Regions from separate parts of the Mycobacterium sp. E2699 genome, predicted to be linked through region 2. Evidence: riboswitches for the same ligand, from Rfam matches in the RefSeq annotation. Region 2 holds a riboswitch; each other region holds the start of a gene.

Region 1 (7,897 bases), on a different contig from region 2:
GTAGGCCATGAACCGGGGGGTGATGCGTTTGTCGACGACGTTGGACTGCTGGAAGAACAGCTGCCACGGCGCCACGGTCGTGCCCACGATCGCGATGATCAACAGCACGGCGTCCGAGCTCGCCCCGCCCGAAATGGTAGGCACCACAAAGGACTTCGCCGCATTGCCCCATTGCGGGTGCGACATCAGCAGCATGGGGATCTGCAGCAGGGATACCGCGATGAAGACGAACATGGCCCGCTCCCAGCGCCGGAAGCTGCCGCTGGCCATGATCGCGATCAGGGCCACCGCGGAGGTCGGCACCACAACGTATTTGGAGATGCCGATGTAGTCGGCGGCCAAAGTGATGCCGATGAACTCGGTGACGATGGTCAGAAAGTTGAGCACAAACAGATCGCCGACGGAAAACCAGCCCCAGCCGCGGCCGAAGCGTTCGTTGATCAACCGGGCATGACCGACACCGGTGACCGCGCCAAGCCTGACCACCATCTCCTGGTTGACGATCAACACCGGGATCAACAACAGGAGCACCCATAGCAGCGAGTAGCCGTAGTTCTGGCCCGCCTGCGCGTAAGTGGCCACTCCGCCGGCGTCGTTGTCACCGACCATGACGATGATGCCCGGGCCCATGATGGCCAGCAGGGTCAGCAGGCGGGTCTTCCACGTGCCCGGCCGCTCCGAGTCGCCGACACTGATCCGCCCGAACGCCCCCTCGATATCGCCCAGGTGTGCGCTGTCGAGCACGGCCGAGCGCGCAGCCATCGCCGGTTCGACGTGACCGTCCCGCGCCCCTGCGCCGCCGGTCTTTTCGGTGCGCGAGGTCATGACGTCGGCCGTTCGACGGCGGGCGGGCTCGAGTTGGGTTGCGAGACTTCGCCGATCGGGCGGGGGGCGGGCTCGCGCCGGCGCCAGTCCTCGGGAATGGTCGCCTCTAGGACATCGTCGACGGTGACCACCCCGAGCACGCGCTCCTGCTCGTCCACGACCGGAATGGAGTACAGGTTGAAGTCGGCCATCAACAGCGCGATGTCGGTCAGATCCATGTCGGCACTGACCCGCACCGGATCGGAATCCATCAGTGTCGCAACGCTTTCACTGGGCTCGGCCTGCAGCAGGGTGATCACCGAGACCACACCGGTAAGGTGCATATCCTCATCGAGGACATGCACCTTGACCAGCGCCTCGGGCTGGACGGTGCGGGCGGCCGCGATGAGCGCCAGCGCCGCACCGGCGGTGGCAGTGGCGGTGCACGAGACGAAGTCGACGTTCATCAGGCCGCCGGCGCTTTCGGGGTTGAACCCCATCAGGGTGATCACCTTGGTGCGCTGCGGGGCCGGCATCAGGTCGAGCACCCGCCGGCGTCGCGACTGACGCAGGTCGGCCACCGCGTCGGCGGCATCGTCGGCCCGCATCCGCGCCAGCAGGGCGGCGACCTCGTCATCGGGCATGCCGTTGAAAAGGCGGCTCGCCTTCTCGGGGTCCAGCTCCTCGAACACGTCGGCCTCCAGCTCCGGGTCGCTGCGGACCCGGTCGAGGATTTCGCCGCCCTCGGCCTTATCGGCCACTTCGATCAGATCGGCGATCTCGGCCGGTTTGAAGCCGCCGACCCGTCCCCAGTGGCGACGTATCGAATCGGAGCGGACGTGGCCGATCAGCGGCTCGAATGCCTTCCAATCCCGAGGCGCCTGGCCGCCGGATCCCTTGATCAGCCCGAAAAACCTTGGGGGCCGGCGGGTGTCGATCCGGGTGAGTACCCACCCGGCTCCGGTGTCTTCAAGTCTGGCGTCATAGGCGCGTACCAATTCCACGGCCGCCACGTCGATCAGCCGGTGCCCCAGCACATCGGCGCGCAACAGCACCTCACCGTCGCGGCGCTCAAAACCGCGAAGGTCAACCTTGTTTCTTACCAAGAGAATTCGCTCCGCCGCAAACTCGTCGATGGCCTGGCTACCGATGAACACCTGTCGCCCGCCGACCCCGGCCACGATCCCGGTGACCAGCGGATAGTCGTCGACCCCGCGCAGCCGAACGATGACGTCCTCGACCCGGCCCACGGCTTCGCCGGACCGGGACAGCACCGGCGCGCCCAGCACCTGCGAAAGGTCGATCACGGGCAACCCGTTGCGGGACTCCGACGCCCTGTCCGATGTGCTCATTTGTTCCTCCTGGCACTACCAATGGCGCTTGGCTCGTTGCGTCCCGCCAATCCGTCCTCGATTCCCCGATTTATCGCGTCGGCCAGAGCGGACCCGTCGCTCAAGTTGTTGAATGCGCTCGGGCCGGCGCCGTTGCTTGGCGGTGCGCCCCGGCGCGCTCGGTGCGCCACAACCGCGATGGCGATCGCGGTAGCGATGGCGGCGCCAATGCGACTTCTCATGCTCACGGCCGGCCTCCAAAGGTGTGCGGCTAGCCCGCGGCCGGGGGGCGACCCAGGATGCGCGGGCGAAACCCGTAGATGGGTGCGCTGAACTCGTCGTCGGCCGTGGCCCCCATTCCCCCCAGCGGCACGCCCGGGATACCCGCGGGCCCAACGTCTTCCATGACCATCGGGGTGGCACCGATGCTCTGGTAGGCCCCTGCGCCGAGTTGGGTCGTCGATACAACGGGGCTGATGGTCGCTCCGGTGTCGCCCCACGCCGGCGGTACCGACAGGGAGCCCACCAGATTCGCGCGCGCCATCTCCGCGGTGGCCAGGCCCGGCAGGCCGGTCGCTGCCACCGGCTCCGCCGAACCAAGGCCGGCCGCCACGCTCGGCGCGTCCGCCGCCGCGGCGCCGGCCGCGGTGTCCGGCGCGTAGAGGAAGCTGTAGGCCGTCGCGGAATCGATCATCGACGTCGGGTTGATCAGTCCGCTGGTCGTGAATGCGTTGGTGAAGTTGGCGATCGAGGCATTGGAGACGCTGCCTCCCAGCAGCGCACCGTTGGACCCGCTCAGATCGTTGAGGATCCCGGAAAGCCCGGTGGTGTCCTGGTTTGACCCGGGCGCCACGATGCGTTGCAGCTGTGAGATGACGCTTTGAAGTGGTGACTGCGTGGCCGACTGAGTAGCCGCGGCCGATGTGCCGGCCGCCTGGGTAACCGCGTTGGACTGGTTGGCCGCGCCGCCGTAATTGGTGGCCGATTGCGGAGCGGTGAACGGCGTCAACTGTGTCGCCGCGCTCGAGGCGCTGGCGTAGCCGTTCATCGCGGCGGCATCCTGTGCCCACATTTCCGCGTACTGGGCCTCGGTCGCCGCGATCGCCGCGGTGTTCTGCCCGAAGACATTCGTCGCCGTCAGATTCGACAGCTGAACGCGGTTGGCCGCGACGACCGCCGGGGGCACCGTCGCCGCAAACGCCGACTCGTAGGCGGCCGCGGCGGCGTTGGCTTGCGTGCCGGTCTGCTCGGCCTGGGTGGCGGTGGCGCTGAGCCACTCCAGGTAGGGCGCGACGGCTGCCGTCATCTGCATCGACGACGGCCCGAACCAGCTTTCGCTGGTCAACCCCGCCACCACGGCGCCGTAAGTGGCCGCCGCGGAACGCATTTCAGCGGCCAGGGCGTTCCAAGCGCCGGCCGCGGCCACCATCGATGCCGACCCGGGGCCGGAATACATTCTTGCCGAGTTGATTTCGGGCGGCAATGTTGCAAAGTCGATCATCACAAGCACCTCTCCTGTCAACCGGCGGCCGGTGGGCGTGGCATGACGACGGGTCGGAACCCGTACTTCGGAATGGCGCGGCGCAGGCGCTTGGCCGTCGTCGCCATCGGCCCGGCGAAGGCCCCGGGCCCCCCGGCCCCACCCGATCCGATATCGCTGAGGCCGGTCGCGGGCGTGGCTGTTGCGGCCGGGGTGATGTTTGCCGCGGAGGCCCAACTCTTCGGCACCGACAGCGCGCCGACCAGGTTGGCATGACCTATCCCAGCCGACGCGGCCGCGCCCAGGCCGGGAAGGCCCGCGGACGCCAGCGAGCCTTCCGCCGAAGCGGCGGCGCCCGCATCCGCCGACGCCGCCGCCGCCTTGGGGAACAGGTAGTTGAACCCCGCGACGGTACCCAGGATGAACTGCGGGTTGAACGGGCCGCCGGCGAGCGCTCCGTTGACAACACCGGTGCTGACGAAGCTGCTGTTGAAGAAGCTCCACAGCGACGAGTTGGATGACCCGTTGAGGAACTGCGCCAGTCCATAAAACGGCGATGACGGGTCGGAACCTGTGGCCAGCAGGCTTTCCAGCCACCCGATGACGCTGCCGGGGTTGCTCGATGTCGCCGACGACAATATCGACTGCGCCGTTCCGGCCGGCGTCTGGGCGGCCTGGGCAACGGCGTTGGCCTGGTTGGCCATTCCGTCTGGGTTGGTCGTGGACCGCGGCGGGCTCAGCGGCGTCAAATCCGACGCAACGTCCGATGCGCCGGCGTAGCCGTTCATCGCTGCGGCGTCTTGTGCCCACATTTCGGCGTATTGGGCCTCGGTGGCCGCGATAGCCGGTGTGTTCTGCCCGAACACGTTGGTGGCCACCAGCGCCGCGAGTTGGGCCCGGTTGGCCGCGATGACCGGGGGCGGCACCGTCATGGTGAACGCCGATTCGTAGGCGGTCGCGGCCGATTGAGCTTGGGTCCCGGCCTGCTCGGCCTGGGTGGCGGTAGTGCTCATCCACTCGAGGTACGGCGCCGCTGCGGCGGCCATGGAGATCGATGACGGTCCGAGCCAGCTCTCGCTGGTCAGCTCCGACAGCACAGAGCCATAGGCGGCCACCGCGGAACGCATTTCAGCGGCCATCGTGTTCCACGCCGTTGCAGCGGCGAGCATGGGCCCCGACCCGGGGCCGGAATACATTCGGGCCGAGTTTATCTCCGGCGGTAGCGCCGCAAAGTCGATCATTGTTCTCCCCCTTGGGAATTCACTGCGCCGCGGCGGCGTTGACGGCCTCCGTCGCCGCGTACGATCCGGCGCTGCTCAGCAACGTGGCAACGAACTTCTCGTGCATCTCGGTGGCTTGAGCGCTCAGCGCCTGAAACGTCTGGCCGTGAACGGCGAACTTTGCCGCGGTTACGAGCGATACCTCGTCGGCGGCCGCGGGCACCACGCCGGTCATCGGGGTTGCGGTTGAAGCGCTCTGGGCGGCCAGCGCCGACCCGATCGCCTGCAAACGGCTGGCGGCGGCGGCCAGCGATTCCGGTTGCGCAGTGACAAAAACCATCGGAACTCTCCTCACGCGGATAAGCAGGGCTTGGGCTGCGGGCGCGCCAAGGCGCACACCGATGTCACGTCTCAGCGGGCGCGCTGGACGCGAGAGCTAGCTTCTTACAAGAGGATTCAGGCCGAAACGACACCGGGGCCGGGTCGAGACGAAACGCCGACGAATCCTGAACAGGTTAGATGTTTATCGCTCGGAATCAGTTTCGCTCCACCTCCTCACGGCCGGGGCATGCGGGGATGCCACGTATTGCACATGGGATGAGCGCCCGGCAACGCGACCGAGCCCGGCACCCCTCTCGTCAGAGCTTCGGCACCACACGGCGTATCCGGCTCGATCGGAGCCGGAAGCCACTTGGGCTCAACCCTTAATCCGGGAGGAGCTGTCCTGACCCTGGGCGTCTTTCGACGTTCGAGGTCAGTGGCCTATATCCGTGCGGACGCCTCACCTAGCGAGGTGCTTGCATGGCATATGGTGCACCCGAACGCCAAGCCGAGTCAAATAAACAGCGAGCTAACAGAAACTTTTCGCTTGCTCGACAGCCGGTAGCCGTTCGCCAGGTCTGGCCAATTGGGTTGTGCCTCAACATGATCCGCAAAGTCGACTGGCATAGCGATAATCGAGATAGCGATGGTTTCAGCTGAATTTTTACGGTTTCTTGACGGGTGCCAGACCGCCGCGCCGGCTACGGCCCGCAGGGCTGCGCGACGAGTCCCTGAATAGTGGTTTGGCGCAGCGGAGCATGACGGTTGCGCCGGCCCACCCGGAGCCGGATTGGGGTTCAGAACCGCGCAGCCCGGCGCAGCAGCGCTAATCTCGTATCTCCGATGGAGCGAGGTAAGTGCGTCCACCTGGGACCCGATTGGTTTTCAGAGGGGGGCCGGGCGCTTCGGAAGGGTCGGGTGGTGGGGTGGGCGGCTCCATCACGGGAATGGGCGACTCACCCGCCGCGAGTGGTGTGGCGTTGCTCAACCCGGCACCGCTTCCCGCGCCGGCCGCGAAGGCGGCCACGAACGCGCAACCGGCGATCGCCGTTTTGATCTTCACGTGAGACGGCATCAACTCTCCGCATCATGTCGGGTCACCTACGTTGCCATCGTGACACCCGAAGGTTGTGCAAAGCATTTCGCCGCTATTGCAAAAACGTAAAATTGCGTCGGCTGCGGTCGGGCGCTGCTGCCAGGCAGTACCGGGGAGGTCCAGGACAGCTGGGACAACCGGTGTACGTCAGCTACAGCCCCACCGGGATCGGGACGACGACCTTCGATTTCTGGGCGCGGACCGCTGCTACGACGCCTTGGTGCCCGGCGGTGACGGGCCGTCGATGAGCCCGCTCAACTCGGTGCGCGACCGGATGCCGAGCTTGCCGAACACGCTGCGAAGGTGAGAGTTCACCGTGTGCGGGGACAGGCAAAGACGTTGCGCCACGCCGCGATTCGTGGCGCCGGCCGCGACCAGGTGGGCGACCTTGAGCTCGCTGTCGGTTAAGCTGTCCAGCCCGGTCCGCGGGCGTGGCCTGCCCACCACCCGACGTGACACGCCGTGTTCGCGCAGGGCTTGGCCGACTCGACGGGCATCGGCGATCGCACCGCAGCGCACGTAAGTGTCGAAGGCGACGCCGAGCTGGTCGACGCACTCCCAGACGCGGTTGGTCCGTGCCAGTTCGGCGCCCGCGTCCTCGGCTGCGGCAGCGTGCAGCAGCGGCCGGGACAACTCGCTCAGCGACTTGGCCGCCACGACCAGCGCGTCGGGGTTGCGCTCGAGGATGGCGCGCGCGTGCTGGGCGACCGCGTTGAACAACGTCGCCCCAGGTCCTTCCCGTGCGAGCAACTCGGCGGCGCGCAAAACCTGTCCGCGCAGCCCGGGGTCACCGGCGGCGGCCGCGACGCGGGCGGCCAGGACGACGTGATCGAGGTCGACGGCCCATACGGGAGCCTGCAGCAGTGCGAAGTCGTCGGTAAGCCAGCGCTGCGCCTCCTGGGTGTGGCCGCGCTGCCATGCAGCATGAGCGAGGGCCGCCACCCCCTCCCGTCGATGGGCGGGCCCGCCCGCCGCATAAGCGTCACGCGCATGAATGGCGACCTCACGCAACAGTGGGCGGTCGTCGGTATGCACTGCGACCCGGGCCAGCGTCATCAGCCCGATCCGGCCCCCGATGCGCGTCCAGTTCATTCGCTCCCGCGGGGGAAGCGACTCGACGGCGGCGCGCGCCGCGTCCAATCGCCCGGCGGCCAGATCGATGAGTGCCTGTACTTGGGTGAGTAGCTGAAGCGCCATCTGGTTGCGTTGTGCGCGAGCCACTTGCAAGCTCTGGAACACACTCGTCGCGGCCTCGTCGACGGCGCCGATCGTGACAAGAAGGATGGCGCCGTTCACCGCGGCGAAGTGCCGCACGGCCACGGGTTCCGCGCTGCGCGTCAGGGCGTCGAGGTGCTCGAGGGACTCCTCGGTGCGCCCGGCGTGCCCGTCGGCGCAGTTCGCCAGCGCCACCGAGAGTTCGGCGAGCACGCCGGTCAGCACGTCATCGGTCGAGGCCGCGGCTTGCTGCGCGTCGCTGACGGCGCGGCGGAGATCGCGGGCCTGTCCGTCCATCGCGAGGTTGTAGGCCAGCCAGCCGAGATGGCGCGCCCTGGTGAGGTTGCTGATGCTGGCCAGCTCCAGGGCACGCCGGTTTTCCGCCGCGCGCTGGCCGGCCGGGCGCGGCGACAGCATTGAGAGGCCAAGC
Region 2 (7,897 bases):
GAGCGCACCGCGCTGATGCGGGAACGCTTCCACGGTGTCCTGAACCGATTTCCGCTCTGATACCCGGCTCCCCGCGCGTGTCTTTCCGGCTGTCCCGGCCGCGCCGCAATTAGGCTTGCTCCGATCAAGAGGAGGGGCAGCGACGTATCGGCATCAACTTTGGCGCCGGGCGACAAGCGGGTCAGGGCGCATCAGCAACGGACATTGAGCCGGGCGGGAGGCACCCCGCACCGGCGCGTTCTGCTTCCCGGCCCCGGTGGGTTGCCCCGGTGCGCCGCGCCGGCCGGATCGCGATCTGGGATCAACCGGACCGCCGCAGCGGCATCCCGGCGCTGGACGGCCTGCGCGCGATCGCGGTCGCGCTGGTGCTCGTCGGGCACGGCGGCATCCCCGGCGTGGGCGGCGGGTTCATCGGCGTCGACGTCTTCTTCGTCCTCAGCGGCTTCCTCATCACCTCGCTGTTGTTGGACGAGCTGCGGCGCACGGGCCGCATTGAGCTGACCGGCTTTTGGATCCGGCGCGCGCGCCGGCTGGTGCCGGCGCTGCTGTTGATGGTGCTCAGCGTGGGCGCGGCCCGCGAGCTGCTGCCCAGCCAGTCGCTCACCGGGTTGCGTGACGACGCGGTCGCGGCCTTCCTCTGGGTGGCGAATTGGCGGTTCGTCGCGCAGAAGACGGACTATTTCACCCAGGGCGCCCCGCCCTCGCCGCTTCAACACACCTGGTCGCTCGGGGTCGAGGAGCAGTATTACTTCGTCTGGCCGGTCCTGCTGATCGCGGTCACCCTGCTGTTGGCCGCGCGGGCCAGGCGCTACTTCCGACGGGCCACCGTCGGCGGCGTGCGGTTCGCCACCTTCGTGATCGCGACGGTGGGGGCGTTGGCGTCCGCGGTGCTCACCGTCGTCCTCGCCTCCGAGTCCACCCGCGACCGGATCTATTTCGGCACCGACACCCGCGCGCAGGCGCTGTTGATCGGCGCCGCGGCGGCGGCTCTGCTGGTGCGGGATTGGCCATCGATGAACCGCGGCTGGTGCCTGATCCGCACCCGGTGGGCAAGGCGGGTGGCCCGTCTGTTGCCGATGCTCGGCCTGGCCGGCCTGGCGGCGGCCACCCACTATGCGACCGGCGGCGCCGGCGAGTTTCGCCACGGCCTGTTGGTCGGGGTCGCGATCGCTTCGGTCCTCGTGGTCGCGCCGGTGGCGATGGAACAGCGCGGCGTTGTTGCCCGCATCCTCGCCCTGCGCCCCCTGGTGTGGCTGGGCACCATCTCCTACGGCGTCTACCTGTGGCACTGGCCAATCTTCTTGGCGCTCAACGGCGAACGCACCGGATGGTCGGGGTTGCCGCTGTTCGCCGCCCGGTGCGCTGCCACCGTGGCGGTCGCCGCCGCGTCGTGGTGGCTGGTCGAGCAGCCGATCCGGCGCTGGCGGCCGGCGCGGGTGCCCCTGTTGCCGCTGGCGGCGGCCACCGTGGCCAGCGCCGCTGCGGTGACGCTGTTGGTCATTCCGGTGGGAACCGGGCCCGGTCTGCGCGAGGCGGGCCTGCCACCGGGGGTGTCGGCCGTCGCCGCGGTCTCGCCCTCACCGCCCGCCGGTAGCCGGCCCGCGCCGCGCGATCCGCGCCGGCCCTTCACGGTTTCGGTGTTCGGTGATTCGATCGGGTGGACGTGGATGCACTACCTGCCGCCCACGCCGGGATTCGCCTTTCTGGACCACACGGTCATCGGCTGCAGCCTGGTGCGCGGGACCCCGTACCGGTACATCGGCCAAACCCTCGAGCAGCGGCCGGAATGCGACGGCTGGCCCATCCGATGGTCGGCGCAGATGAGCCAGGACCAGCCTGACGTCGCGCTGTTGATCATCGGCCGGTGGGAAACGGTCGACCGCGTCAACGAGGGCCAGTGGACGCACATCGGCGACCCCACCTTCGACGCCTACCTCAACGGCGAACTCGAACGCGCACTGAACATCGTGGGCGCCACTGGCGTTCGCGTGGTGGTGGCCACCGTGCCCTACAGCCGGGACGGCGAAAAGCCGGACGGCCGCCTTTATCCGGAGGACCAACCCGACCGCGTCAACCTGTGGAACGCCATGCTGCGCAGGACCGTTGCCCACCACCCGAATGTCCGGATCCTCGACCTGAACAAGAAGCTGTGCCCCGACGGCGTCTACACCGCCAAGGTCGACGGCATCAAGGTGCGCAGCGATGGCGTCCACCTCACCCCAGAAGGCGTGAAATGGCTGACGCCGTGGCTCGAGGAATCCCTGCGCTGACCCTAATCGCCCGTGCGGCAGCTGATTTCCATGCTGTCGCTTTCCCGGACGGCAAAGTTGAAGCTCACGTAGCCGTTGCCCGGGTCGCGCACCCGGTCGAGATAGGGTCGGGTGTCCTCGGCGCTGGCATTGTCGGCGATGACCAACGCGCCCGTCGTCAGGCGCGGTTCGAGCAGTTCGATCACCGGCAGGTAGAGGTCCTTCCAGCCGTCGAGAAGCACGAAATCAACGGGCCCGTCCAGCTCGGCCAGCGTGATCAGCGCGTCCCCCTCGAGGATGGTGATCACGTCATCCAGACCGGTCTCGGCGAATGTCCGCCTGGCCGCGGCGATCTTGGGGGCGCTGAGCTCGGTGGTCACCACCCGCCCGGTGCCGTTGTCGCGCACCGCCGACGCCAGGTGCACCGCGGAGATTCCGAAGGACATGCCGAACTCGACGATCGTCGCCGGCCGGGTCGCGCGCACCAGGGCATACAGCAGGCGGCCGGCTTCCGGTGTGACCGGGATGTAGAACTCGCTCATGGCGTCGGCGCGCTCTTGCGCGCTCATCGGGCGGTCGAAATCACCGTGCATCTCGCGCAACCGCGACATCTGATCTTTCGTTTCGGCGTACATCCGGTCGAGGAGCGTCGCGACGTTGGGCGCCTGCAAAGTATTGGCCATGCCGTCGAGGGTAGGCCTCGACCGATGGAACGAAGGACGGCCCCGGTGGGCGCCGGTTAACGCAAACCCACGTCAAGGTTGCGTAAACGAGTTTGACGAGCTCGCGGGCCTCGGGCAAGATGGACGGGCAAGCACCTCGGTAGGTGAGGCGTCTGCACGGATACAGGCCACTGACCCCGAACGTCGAGAGACGCCCCGGGTCAGGACAGCTCTTCCCGGACCCAAGGGTTGAGCCCAAGTGGCTTCCGGATCGCGACCGTCGGCTAAATCCGGATACGCCGTGCAGTGCCAAAGCTCCGAACGAGAGGGGTGCCATCGGCGCTCTGCCGCCGGTGATTCGAGCCTCTCCCGTTCAGGTGAATGTGACGACACCCGCGTGTGTCCCGGCCGTGAGGAGGTGAGGGCGAGATGAGTCCCGGCGACAGTCCCTATCCGAAATCCGTCTTGTCCCGACCCGGTTCCGGCATTCCTTCTGCCGCCTGAGTTTTCGGGCTTCCGTCTGACCCCGCGCGTCGCAACGCGGTTTTCCGGGGTCGCCGCGCATGCCACGAACCGATCGGACCTGCGACAGGAGAAGATCATGGTTTTTGTTGTTACACAGCGTGTCACCGGTCACACCGGTGGACGCAGAGAAGCGTTGCTGCGTTCGGCGCGGCTGCTTGCGAACAAGTTGCACATGCGGACCGCACTGACTCCCCAGGAGCGGGCCAACCTGTATGTGTCGCGGATGCCTATCGCGGTAATCACGGCGTCGCTCGGCGGGCACCCGTCGGGCAGCGCGGACGGCCGTCGGTGATCGGCCCCGCCGGCCGCCCGGTGGCGGGCACTGCGCCCGTCGCCGGGTGACTGGCCGGCTATCGCGGTCTCCCACCAATCCACTTGAGAGAGCCGGACTCCTATGACTTCGACCCCGACCCAGCATCGTGGCGGCTTGCGCGCCGCATTCAGTCGCGGCGGAGCAGTGGCTCCGCCTCCAGGCTCCGACGGCGCCGGCCAGGCGGTATTGGACTCGGCGCACACCGGCGACATCGTCGGCGCGTTCGGCCGAATCCGGCGCGATGGCACCGGCGGCTTCGACGCTTTCAGTGGGCGTTGGCGCCGCCTGCGGACCCTGGCGGTCATCACCGGCCCCGGGCTGATCGTGATGGTGGGCGACAACGACGCCGGCGGCGTCGCGACCTATGCGCAGGCCGGCCAAAACTACGGGATGGGGCTGTTGTGGACGTTGGCGCTGCTGATCCCCGTGCTCTACGTCAACCAGGAAATGGTGCTGCGATTGGGAGCGGTCAGCCGGGTGGGCCACGCCCGCTTGATCTTCGAGCGGTTCGGCAAGTTCTGGGGCGCGTTCAGCATCGGTGATCTGCTGATCCTCAACGCCCTGACGATCGTCACCGAATTCATCGGCGTCTCGCTGGCGCTCGGATTTTTGGGCTGCCCCAAGATCATCGCCATCCCCGCCGCTGCCGTGTTGTTGTTCGCCGTCGTGGCCGGGGGGTCGTTTCGGCGATGGGAAGGACTGATGTTCCTGCTGATCGCTGTCAACGTGCTCATCGTCCCGATGGTGCTGATGGTGCATCCCTCCCTGAAGGCAACCGCCGGCGGACTGGTACCGCAGTTCCCGGGCGGGCTCAACTCCACCGTGCTGTTGTTGACCGTTGCGATCGTCGGCACCACGGTGGCCCCCTGGCAATTGTTCTTCCAGCAGTCCAACGTCGTGGACAAGCGCATTACGGCGCGCTGGATCCCTTACGCCCGAGCCGATTTGGTCATCGGAATCGTCGTGGTCATGGCCGGCGCGACTGCGCTGATGGCCGTGACCGCCTTCGGTTTGGCGGGAACCACCGACGTCGGCAACTTCACCGACGCGGGTGCGGTTGCGACCAGTCTGCGAGACCACCTGGGCAAGCCGGTGGCGGTGCTGTTCGCGATCATCCTACTGGACGCGTCGCTGATCGGGGCCAACGCCATCGGGCTTTCCACGACTTACGCCATCGGTGACGCGATGGGCAGGCGACACTCACTGCACTGGAAGCTCACCGAGGCCCCGCTGTTCTACGGCGGATACGCATTGCTGCTCGGGGTTTCCGCTGCGGTCGCCTTCAGCCCCGATCACGTGCTGGGCCTGGTGACCCAGGGCGTGCAGGCGCTGGCCGGTGTCTTGCTGCCCTCGGCGACGGTGTTTCTGGTCTTGCTCTGCAACGACCGCGCAGTGCTGGGGCCGTGGATAAACACGGTGCGCCAGAACATCATCGCGTGGACCATCGTGTGGTCTCTGGTCCTGTTGTCGCTGGCGTTGACGGCGACGACGTTCTTCAAGAATCTGCCAACCGCCGCCATCGAGGCAGGCCTCGCAATCGGCGCGGTGGTCGGAATCGTCGGCGGCGCGGCCGCCATCGTCGCGGGTCGGCGGTCCAGCGATCGGCGTGAGGCGGAAGCCATCGTGCAGCGCTTCGGCGATGGTCTGGATCCCGAGCAGGTCGATGAGATCGACGATGCCCGGTCGCTCACCAGGGCCGAGCAGCGTGCCTTGCGCCGAGAGGACCGTGCGAACTGGCAAACCCCCAACCTCGCCGGTCTGGAGCGTCCGACGATGTCGCCACTCCGCCGGGCGGGACTGTTGACGCTGCGTGGCTACCTGGTCTTGGCCATCGTGTTCGTCATCATCAAGGTCATCGAGATCGCTGTGGTCGGACCGGCTGCCTCACTGTGAACCTTGGGGCAGCAGAACGATTTTGCCGCGGGTGTGCCGCTTCTCGAGCTCTTCGTAGGCGTCGGCGACCCGGTCCAGCGGATAGCTGGCCGCGACCTCGAACTCGATGGCGCCGGTGACGATCAGGTCGGCCATCTCGGCGAGCACCTCGGTTGTCGACGCGTCGGCGCTGCCTTCGGTCTTGGCGCCGACCTCGCCGGCTTTCTGGAACGCGATGATCGTGTCGATGCGCTCGGGCGCGACGCCGAGATCCACAGCGAGCTGGACGTACTCGGGGCCGAACAGGTCGATGAACGCGTCGATTCCGTTCGGTGCGGCCTCCCGCAGGCGATCGGCCAGCCCGTCGCCGTAGGCGACGGGGGTGACGCCGTGGGCGCGCAGCCAGTCGAAGTTGCCGGGACCCGCGATGCCCAGCACCCGCGCCTTGCGCAGGGTCAGCAGTTGCACGGCCAGGCTGCCGACGCCGCCCGCGGCCGCCGAAACGGCGACCGTCTCGCCCGGTTGCGGGTCGACCGCGCGCACGGCGGCGTACGCCGTGACGCCGACCACGTACAGCGAACCTGCTGTTTCCCAACTCATTTGGCTTGGCCTGCGGATCAGCTGATCCACCGGAACGGCGGTGTGGGTGGCGTGGCTGGATCGGCGGAAGCTGAACCCCAGCACCTCGTCGCCGACGGAAAACCGGGTCACTCCGGGTCCGACGGCTGTCACGACCCCGGCGAGATCGCTGCCCTGCCCGGACGGGAAGGTGGCTGGGAACATCTCGTGCAGCGCCCCGGTTCGGATGGCGGCCTCGCCGGGATTGATCCCGGCGGCGCGTACCTCGACCACCACCTCACCCGGGCCGGGCGAAGGCATCTCCACATTCGCCACGTACAAGACGTCACGGCCCCCGTAACGGTCGAACCGTACGGCACGCGCCACCCCAGCCGTCATGTCGTCTCCCTCCCCGGATCGCCCTTGCTCCGGCCAGCATAGGCCGCCAACCTGGGCCGGCCGTTTGACCGGCGCAGGCCTTGTTCCTGCCGGCATTTCGCAGTAGCGTCAGGCGCCGCGGACTGTGGATAGACGCGGAAGGAACGCCATGGATCTCGCTCGGATCACCGTCGGCGGCTGGCTGGTCGCCACCGTCGCGGTCGGTGCCGTGGTCACCGGCTGCGGCAATGACCAGAAGAACTCGTCGCCCTCCTCCTCGACGACGTCGTCTTCGGGCGCTGCCACTTCGTCGAGCGGTTCGGGCACGGTGACGGCTCCGTCGCAGGGTCAGCCCACCGATTACAGTTCGCTGCTGATCAAGGCCAGTGACATCGGCGGGGACTTCAAGACCCCGCAGCCGCCCGTGCTGAACCCGAACAACGCGGCGGGCGTCGCACAGCTTTTCGCCAACCCCGACAACAGCCGCCGGATCGGCGACACCATCCTCATCGTCGCCGATCCCGAGGTGGCCAAGGCGGGAATCGAAAACACCAAGGCCAACTATGCGGGCAAGGTCAGCGGCACGTGGCAGCCCGTCGATGTCGGCTCCAACGGCTTCATGATCTCCGGTAATTCGCCCGACAACTCCCAAGCAGTCACCGTGTTGCTGTTCAGCGAGGGCAAGGCCGTGGTCAACATCGAATTCGACAGCGCGCCCAACGATCCGATCGATCCGGCCATCGCGACCGACGTCGGGCGCAAGCAGGACGCCGCGATCAAAAGCGGGTTGCCCGGCTAGGGCTTGCCCGAAGGCGTCAGGCCACGACCTGGATGGGGTCGCCGACGTTGACCTGATTGAAATACCACGCCGCGTTGTCGGGGCTCAGGTTGATGCATCCATGGCTGACGTTGGCGTGGCCCTGTGAGTCGACCGACCACGGGGCCGAGTGCACATACACACCGCTCCAGGTGACCCGGACGGCGTACTGCGCCGTGATCTTGTATCCCTCGGGCGAACTCAGCGGTATGCCGATGGTGCGCGAATCCATCACCACCGTGCGGTCCTTCTCCAGGGCGGTGAAGTTCCCGATCGGCGTCGGGCGGCTGGGCTTGCCCATCGACGCCGGCATCGTGCGCAGCACTTCGCCGTTGCGGCTGACGGTGAACGTGTGCCCGGAGAGGCTGGCGACACCGAGCAGTTCGTCACCGGTGTCGAAGCCCGTCGTCAGGGCCTGCACTCCGGCCGAGACATGAGTGTGGGCGGGCCAGTAGTGGTTCGGCACCCACTGGACGACGTTGTTCTCGACCCACTCGAAGTGTCCCGGCGTATCGCTGGGAGA
Region 3 (7,897 bases), on a different contig from region 2:
CCGAGCGCGTAGGAGACGCGCCCGGAGGCCATGCAGGAGATGGTGCCCGGGTTTCCGTAGGGTCCGTCGAAGGCGTCGGTGGCGGCGTGAACGAATTGGTAGTCGCCGTAATTCAATCCGACGAAAACGCCCGTTTCCCCGGCGATGGTGTCCTTGGTGAGGCCGGCATGTTCCATGGCCTCCCACGCGGTTTCCATGAGCAGCCGGTGCTGCGGGTCCATGGCCGTGGCTTCTTTTTCGGTGATGCCGAAGAACTCGGGGTCGAAGTCACCGACGTTGTCGAGGAAGGAGCCCCACTTGCAGACGGAACGGCCAGGCACACCCGGTTCGGGGTCGTAGTAGTAGTCGACGTCCCAGCGCTCGGCCGGAATCTCCTTGACAAAGTCGTCACCGCGCAACAACGCTTCCCAAAAGAGGTCAGGGGAGTTGATGCCCCCGGGCAGCCGGCATGCCATCCCGATGACGGCGACCGGAGTAACGCCTGCCTTATCCACTGTCCTTCACCTCTCCTTGCCTATCCACAAGTTCCTATCACTGCTGCTCGCTCTTATCAGAGCTTCGAGAAATCTCGCCGAATTTTTTTGCGCGAGCTAGCAACTCCGCGAGCAACACGCAAACAACCCACCGACCCCCGCAATCGAAGCCCGCCTTATCAACGTGGCGCGATCAGCAGCGTAGCGGCTCGCCCCGAACCGCGTGGAAAAATCGTGCGAACGTACAAAAATTTAACAACGCCCGACCCATCGTCGCTGACAGGAAGCTCGAGGCACCGAGCGTTCACATACTTTTCGCACGAAAATTGGCCGTGACAGTGAACTCTAGTCGAGCCAGAGGCGCTGTGCCGCAACTGCTCCGGCGACGTGCGGACCTGCGTGGCAAACCAGACCATGCGCGTTGTCACCACCGCGGCGGCGGGGCAGCACGTTGTCGCCCGACCCGGAATGGCCGCGGCGGAAACCAAATTGGGCACCCCGATGCGCTGCATCGGGATGCGTAATCCCGCCATAGTAGGGGCTATTGGGAAAGCCCGCAGGGAAATCGCTGAAATCTTTAAGATTGCAAGTTAAGTCCCGATTAAAAGTCGGCGGATTCGTCCCGCGCGGGGATATGCCGGTGGTCCGAACGGTCGCCTGGCCCGAGGGCGGCGCAGTTATCTGGCGGGACGGCCGGGTTGTCCGCATTCGCGGGCGGTGGACCGTGGTGGGCGTATGCGACAGGGGCCCAGAGGCATTCGGTTGGCCAGAGCGCTCGCGGGGTTTGCCGGCACCGCACGGCACCGGGTGCGATGCCCCCCGGGGTTCGGCCTTGGCGTTGCGGACTTTTCGCCGGCGCTCCGGCCGGGCGAAAGCCGCCTGGCGAGACGCGCGGCTGGCTACGATGGCCGGTGAACGTGAGGTGTCTCACAAGCGCACGGAGTGTTCGCACCATGACCGCACCCATCGGGCAAGCCCGGGTCCCCAGATTGCCGCTCGACGAGGCCAAAGCCGCCGCCGACGAAGCCGCGGTGCCCGACTACATGGCCGAGCTCAGCATCTTCCAGGTGTTGCTGAACCATCCGACACTGGCGCGCGCCCTCAACGACCTGCTCGCCACCATGCTCTGGCACGGCGCGCTGGACCCGCGGTTGCGCGAGCTCGTCATCATGCGGATCGGCTGGCTCACCGCGTGCGACTACGAGTGGACCCAGCACTGGCGCGTGGCGTCGCTGTTGGGCGTGAGCCCCGACGACATGCTCGGCGTGCGCGACTGGCAGCGGCATGACGGCTTCGGGCCCGTTGAGCGCGCGGTGCTGGCGGCCACCGACGACGTGCTGCGCGACGGCGCCGTCAGCGCGGACAGTTGGGCCGCCTGTTCGCGCGAATTACACGGCGACACAACGGTTCTCATCGAGCTCGTCACCGCGATCGGCGCGTGGCGAATGGTCGCGTCGATCCTGCACAGCCTCCAGGTTCCGTTGGAAGAGGGGGTGTCCAGCTGGCCGCCGGACGGCCGGTCGCCTCACGATTGACTTATCAGTCGCCTAACTCTTAGCGTCGGGCAATGCGAACCAGGGTCGCCGAAATGCTGGGGGTCGAATTTCCGATCTGCGCCTTCAGCCACTGCCGCGACGTCGTCGCCGCGGTCACCAACGCGGGCGGGTTCGGGGTGCTCGGGGCTGTCGCGCACAGCCCCCAGCGTCTGCAGAACGAGCTGACCTGGATCGAGGAGCAGACGGGCGGCAAGCCCTACGGGGTCGACCTGCTGCTGCCACCCAAGTACGTCGGCGCCGAGCAGGGCGGAATCGACGCCCAACAGGCCCGTGGGCTGCTGCCCGAGGAGCACCGCGCGTTCGTGGAGGACATCCTGTCCCGCTACGGCGTCGCGCCGCCCGCCGAGGAGCCCCGGGCCTCGTCAGGCGGCCTCAACATCTCGCCCAAGGGGTACGAACCGCTGCTGGACGTCGCCTTCGCCCACAACATCCGGCTGATCGCCAGCGCGCTCGGGCCCCCGCCCGCCGACCTCGTCGAGCGCGCCCACCAGCACGACGTCCTGGTGGCCGCGCTGGCGGGCACCACCGGCCACGCGCGGCGGCACGCGGCCGCGGGTGTCGACCTGATCGTCGCGCAGGGCACCGAGGCCGGCGGCCACACCGGCGAGGTGGCGACCATGGTGCTGGTGCCCGAGGTGGTGGATGCCGTCGCGCCGGTTCCCGTCCTGGCCGCCGGGGGGATCGCCCGCGGCCGGCAGGTGGCCGCGGCCCTGGCGCTGGGCGCCGAAGGGGTGTGGTGCGGATCGGTGTGGCTGACCACCGAAGAGGCCGAGACGGTTCCCGTCGTCAAGGAGAAGTTCCTGGCGGCGAGCTCGTCGGACACGGTGCGATCCCGGTCGATGACCGGCAAGCCGGCGCGGATGCTGCGCACCGCCTGGACCGACGAGTGGGCCCGCCCGGACACTCCCGATCCCCTCGGCATGCCGCTGCAGACCGCCCTCGTCACCGGCGCGCAGGTGCGTATCAACCAGGCCGCCACCCATCCCGGTTCCGAGGCGCGCGAGCTGGCCACCTACTTCGTCGGCCAGGTGGTCGGCTCGCTGGACAAGGTGCGCCCGGTGCGCTCGGTGGTGCTGGACATGGTGGAGGAGTTCATCGACACGATCGGCCGGCTCGACGGTCTGGTCGATACGTGACCGGCGCCGCCGCGTGGTCAGCGCCGATTTCGTGGCGGCGCGGGTGTTGGAACGGGCCGACCCTGGCTGAATGCTGTGTGCGCGCGTAATAAACGCATAAAGATTGAGTGACAAGGCGCACACCGCGTTGACCGGGTCATAGCCGTCGTGCATGATCGGTCGCGTATGCACCTCGTTAGGTGAGGCGTCTACACGAATACAGGCCACTGACCCCGAACGTCCAAAGACGCCCCGGGTCAGGACAGCTCCTCCCGGCTTAAGGGTTGAGCCCAGGTGGCTTCCGGAATATCGGACACGTCGTGTAGTGCCAAAGCTCTGACGAGAGGGGTGCGGATCTCCGGCGGTCGCCGGTTTCTGGACTCCTTGTGGTGCGCGTGGATCGTGCGGACAACCGCACGCGTCGTGACGTCGAGGAGGTGAGGGACGTATGAGTTCCAGCGACAGTCCGGATCGAAGTCCGGGCAGTGTTCCGTCCCGATCCGACCTCCGGCGCGAAGTTCGCGGTTAGCCAATCGCCTTCGCGGCCAAGCACTCTCGGATCGGAACCACAACGGGATGGGACACGTCAGTCCAATCAGCGCTCGTTTGGGATTCCCGCCAGGAGGCGATCATGACCGCAGTTCTGCACGACGAAGTAGTAACCGTAGCGCCCGCCCGCAAGCTGACGGTGGTGCGCGACGCGACCCCGGCCCCCGCCCCCAAGAAGGCCGTGCGCCGGGCCGAGAGCCGGACCATCGTCATCAGCGACCCGCTGGTGGACGGCGCCGCGCACTTCTTGGCCGTTGGCGTGCGTCACGTGTACGCCGCCCTGTGGCGGGCCGGTGTGCTCGAGGTCCGGGCGTAGTGGGCACCATCGATGCTCCGAGGGGCTACCCGGCCGCAGGTCTTGCCTGAGGCCAGGTGGCCCCTTGGAGTGCGGCATCCGTAGAATCGACGCAGTGGCATCGATCCGGCGATCACCGGGGAGCCTTCGGAAGAACGGCCGGCACGGCTCAGTAGAACCGAACGGGTAGGCCCGTCACAGCCTGCATCGAGCGGTCGCGCGACAGCGCGGCAAGCGGGGTGGTACCGCGGCGCTCGCGCACCGTGCGCGTCGTCGTCCCCGGCCAGAGCAGGACGGCCACAGGAGACGACACACATCGTGACCGAGAACGCTGACGTCAAGGCGTATCCGAAGCCGGGGGCGCCGGACTTTCCGGCGCTCGAGCTGGAGGTCCTCGACTACTGGGCCCGTGACGACACCTTCCGGGCCAGCATCGCCCGCCGCGACGGCGCCCCGGAGTACGTGTTCTACGACGGGCCGCCGTTCGCCAACGGGCTGCCCCACTACGGCCACCTGCTCACCGGGTACGTCAAGGACATCGTCCCGCGCTACCGCACCATGCGCGGCTACAAGGTGGAGCGCCGCTTCGGCTGGGACACCCACGGGCTGCCCGCCGAGCTCGAAGTCGAGCGCCAGCTGGGCATCAACGACAAATCGCAGATCGACGACATGGGCATCGCCGCGTTCAACGAGGCCTGCCGCGAATCGGTGTTGCGTTACACCGACGAGTGGCAGGCCTACGTCACGCGGCAGGCGCGCTGGGTCGACTTCGACAACGACTACAAGACGCTCGATCCGTCCTACATGGAGTCGGTGATCTGGGCGTTCAAACAGCTGTGGGACAAGGGCCTGGCCTACGAGGGCTACCGGGTGCTGCCGTATTGCTGGCGCGACGAAACCCCGCTGTCCAACCACGAATTGCGGATGGACGACGACGTCTACCAGAGCCGCCAGGACCCGGCGCTGACCGTGGGATTCAAGGTGGTCGGCGGGGCGTTGGATGGGGCCTACCTGTTGGTGTGGACCACCACCCCGTGGACCCTGCCGTCGAACCTTGCGGTGGCCGTCAACCCCGAGGTGAGTTACGTGCAGGTACGGGTGGGGGAGCGGCGGTTCGTGCTGGCCGAGGCCCGGCTGGCCGGCTATGCCCGCGAATTCGGTGAAGAGCCCGAGGTGCTCGGCACGCTTTCGGGCGCCGAGCTGTTGGGCATGCGCTACCTGCCGCCGTTCCCGTATTTCATGGACAGCCCCAAGGCTTTTCAGGTGCTGGCGGGCGAGTTCGTCACCACCGAGGACGGCACCGGGATCGTGCACATGGCGCCGGCCTACGGCGAGGACGACATGGCGGTCTGCGACGCGGCGGGCATCGCGCCGGTGACCCCGGTGGATTCCAAAGGCCGCTTCGACGCGACCGTCCCGGACTACCAGGGGCAGCGGGTCTTCGACGCCAACCCGAACATCATCCGGGATCTGAAGAACGGCACCGGCCCGGCGGCGGCGAACGGCGCGGTGCTGGTCCGCCACGAGACGTACGAGCACCCGTATCCGCACTGCTGGCGGTGCCGCAACCCGCTGATCTACCGGGCGGTGTCGTCGTGGTTCGTCGCGGTCACCGAATTCCGGGACCGCATGGTCGAACTCAACCAGCAGATCACCTGGTACCCCGAACACGTCAAGGACGGCCAGTTCGGCAAGTGGCTGCAGGGCGCCCGGGACTGGTCCATCTCGCGAAACCGCTACTGGGGCACGCCAATTCCGGTGTGGAAGTCCGACGATCCCGCCTACCCGCGCGTCGACGTCTACGGCAGCCTCGACGAGCTGGAGCGCGACTTCGGGGTGCGGCCCACCAATTTGCACCGGCCCTACATCGACGAGCTGACGCGGCCCAACCCCGACGACCCCACCGGCCGCAGCACGATGCGGCGCATCCCCGACGTGCTCGACGTGTGGTTCGACTCGGGCTCGATGCCGTACGCCCAGGTGCACTACCCGTTCGAGAACGGCGAGTGGTTCTTGGGCGGGGCGGCGGGAGAGCCCGAAGCCCACTACCCGGGCGACTTCATCGTCGAGTACATCGGCCAGACCCGCGGCTGGTTCTACACGCTGCACGTGCTTGCCACCGCGCTGTTCGACCGTCCCGCGTTCAAAACCTGTGTGGCGCACGGGATCGTGCTGGGTTCAGACGGCCAGAAGATGAGCAAGTCGCTGCGCAACTACCCGGACGTCTCCGAGGTGTTCGACCGCGACGGCTCCGACGCCATGCGGTGGTTCCTGATGGCCTCGCCGATCCTGCGCGGCGGCAACCTGATCGTCACCGAGCAGGGCATCCGCGACGGCGTACGCCAGGTGCTGCTGCCCTTGTGGAACGCCTACAGCTTCCTGGCTTTGTATGCGCCGAAAGTCGGTGCCTGGCGCACCGATTCGACCAATGTGCTGGACCGCTACATCCTGGCCAAGCTGGCCGAGCTGCGTGCGGACCTGACCGAGTCGATGGAGACCTGCGACATCTCCGGGGCCTGCGAGCAGCTGCGCCAGTTCACCGAGGCGCTGACGAACTGGTATGTGCGACGGTCGCGTTCGCGGTTCTGGGAGGAAGACGCCGACGCCATCGACACCCTGCACACCGTGCTGGAGGTGACGGCCCGGTTGGCGGCGCCGTTGCTCCCGTCGGTCACCGAGATCATCTGGCGGGGGTTGACGTCCGGGCGTTCGGTGCACCTGACCGACTGGCCCGACGCGGACGCCGTTCCAGCCGATCCCGATCTGGTCGCCGCGATGGACCAGGTGCGGGAAGTCTGCTCGGCCGCGTCGTCGCTGCGCAAGGCCAAGAAGCTGCGGGTGCGCCTGCCGCTGCCGAAACTGACCGTGGCGGTTGAGAATCCGCGGCGGCTGGAGCCGTTTGTCGACCTGATCGCCGACGAGCTCAACGTCAAGCGCGTCGAGCTCACCGACGCCATCGACACCTACGGCTCCTTCGAGCTCACCGTCAACGCGCGGGTGGCCGGGCCGCGGCTGGGCAAGGATGTGCAGGCCGCCATCAAGGCGGTGAAGGCCGGTGCGGGAGTCGTCAACCCCGACGGCACCCTGACCGCGGGCCCCGCCGTGCTGCAGCCCGACGAGTACAGCTCCCGCCTGGTGGCGGCCGACCCGGACTACACCGCCGCGCTGCCCGACGGGGCGGGGCTGGTGGTGCTGGACGGCACGGTGACCCCCGAGCTGGAGGCGGAGGGCTGGGCCAAGGACCGGATCCGCGAGCTGCAGGAGCTGCGCAAGTCGACCGGGCTGGACGTGTCCGACCGCATCTCCGTGGTGATGTCGGTGCCCGCCGAGCGGGCCGACTGGGCGCGCACGCACGCCGACCTCATCGCCGGGGAGATCCTCGCGACGAGCTTCGAGTTCGGCGAGCCCGCCGACGGCGCGGAGATCGGCGACGGCGTCCGGGTGACGATCGCCAAGGTGTGACCGCCTGACCGCGAAAGTGCAACTAGCGACGCGTTTCCCGAGTAGCGGCGTCGGCAGTTGCACTCTCGCGCTGTGTCGGGGGGCGATGGCAGTCTGCGCCCATGGCACAGGGAACACCATTCATCGGCACGCACGCGGTGGACGCGGGCACATTCACGGAACGCGAGCTGCGACGATCGTGCACGCGGATCTATCGCAACGTCTACCAACCGCGTGGCGGCGCTCTGACCGCCAAAGACAGGGCAGTGGCCGCCTGGCTGTGGTCGGGGAAGAAGGCGGTTGTGGCCGAGAATTCAGCGGCTGCACTTCTCGGCGCGGAATGGGTCGATCCCCAGGCGCCGGCGGAACTCATAAGCGATCGCAAACGTCCGCCGCGGTTGATCGTCACCCGGAACGAGTCGCTGCTGGCCGGGGAGGTCACCATCGTCAACGGCGTCCCGGTCACGG

What was found. A riboswitch is a leader RNA that binds a small molecule or an ion and turns the genes downstream of it on or off. The one in region 2 is predicted to bind magnesium.
Region 1: another riboswitch for magnesium. It lies ahead of A5696_RS22125 (PE family protein); the one in region 2 lies ahead of A5696_RS27870 (hypothetical protein).
Region 3: another riboswitch for magnesium. It lies ahead of A5696_RS05310 (Rv1535 family protein); the one in region 2 lies ahead of A5696_RS27870 (hypothetical protein).

Annotation. Positions count from the first base shown of each region.
Region 1 covers NZ_LZJH01000126.1:128,058-135,954, forward strand. Annotated here, with positions in the region: gene A5696_RS22105 (Nramp family divalent metal transporter) at 1-762, opposite strand, end outside; gene A5696_RS22110 (magnesium transporter MgtE N-terminal domain-containing protein) at 822-2,156, opposite strand; gene A5696_RS22115 (PPE family protein) at 2,407-3,636, opposite strand; gene A5696_RS22120 (PPE family protein) at 3,654-4,856, opposite strand; gene A5696_RS22125 (PE family protein) at 4,876-5,175, opposite strand; M-box (ykoK) riboswitch at 5,459-5,635, opposite strand; gene A5696_RS22130 (LuxR family transcriptional regulator) at 6,460-7,897, opposite strand, start outside.
Region 2 covers NZ_LZJH01000147.1:199,053-206,949, reverse strand. Annotated here, with positions in the region: gene A5696_RS26235 (DUF1214 domain-containing protein) at 1-60, shown strand, start outside; gene A5696_RS26230 (acyltransferase family protein) at 270-2,270, shown strand; gene A5696_RS26225 (O-methyltransferase) at 2,273-2,932, opposite strand; M-box (ykoK) riboswitch at 3,061-3,248, shown strand; gene A5696_RS27870 (hypothetical protein) at 3,513-3,728, shown strand; gene A5696_RS26220 (NRAMP family divalent metal transporter) at 3,831-5,642, shown strand; gene A5696_RS26215 (NADP-dependent oxidoreductase) at 5,634-6,578, opposite strand; gene A5696_RS26210 (hypothetical protein) at 6,727-7,356, shown strand; gene A5696_RS26205 (L,D-transpeptidase family protein) at 7,373-7,897, opposite strand, start outside.
Region 3 covers NZ_LZJH01000036.1:1,287-9,183, reverse strand. Annotated here, with positions in the region: gene pks2 (type I polyketide synthase) at 1-494, opposite strand, end outside; gene A5696_RS05320 (carboxymuconolactone decarboxylase family protein) at 1,439-2,008, shown strand; gene A5696_RS05315 (nitronate monooxygenase family protein) at 2,041-3,165, shown strand; M-box (ykoK) riboswitch at 3,330-3,499, shown strand; gene A5696_RS05310 (Rv1535 family protein) at 3,776-4,009, shown strand; gene ileS (isoleucine--tRNA ligase) at 4,307-7,450, shown strand; gene A5696_RS05300 (DUF559 domain-containing protein) at 7,552-7,897, shown strand, end outside.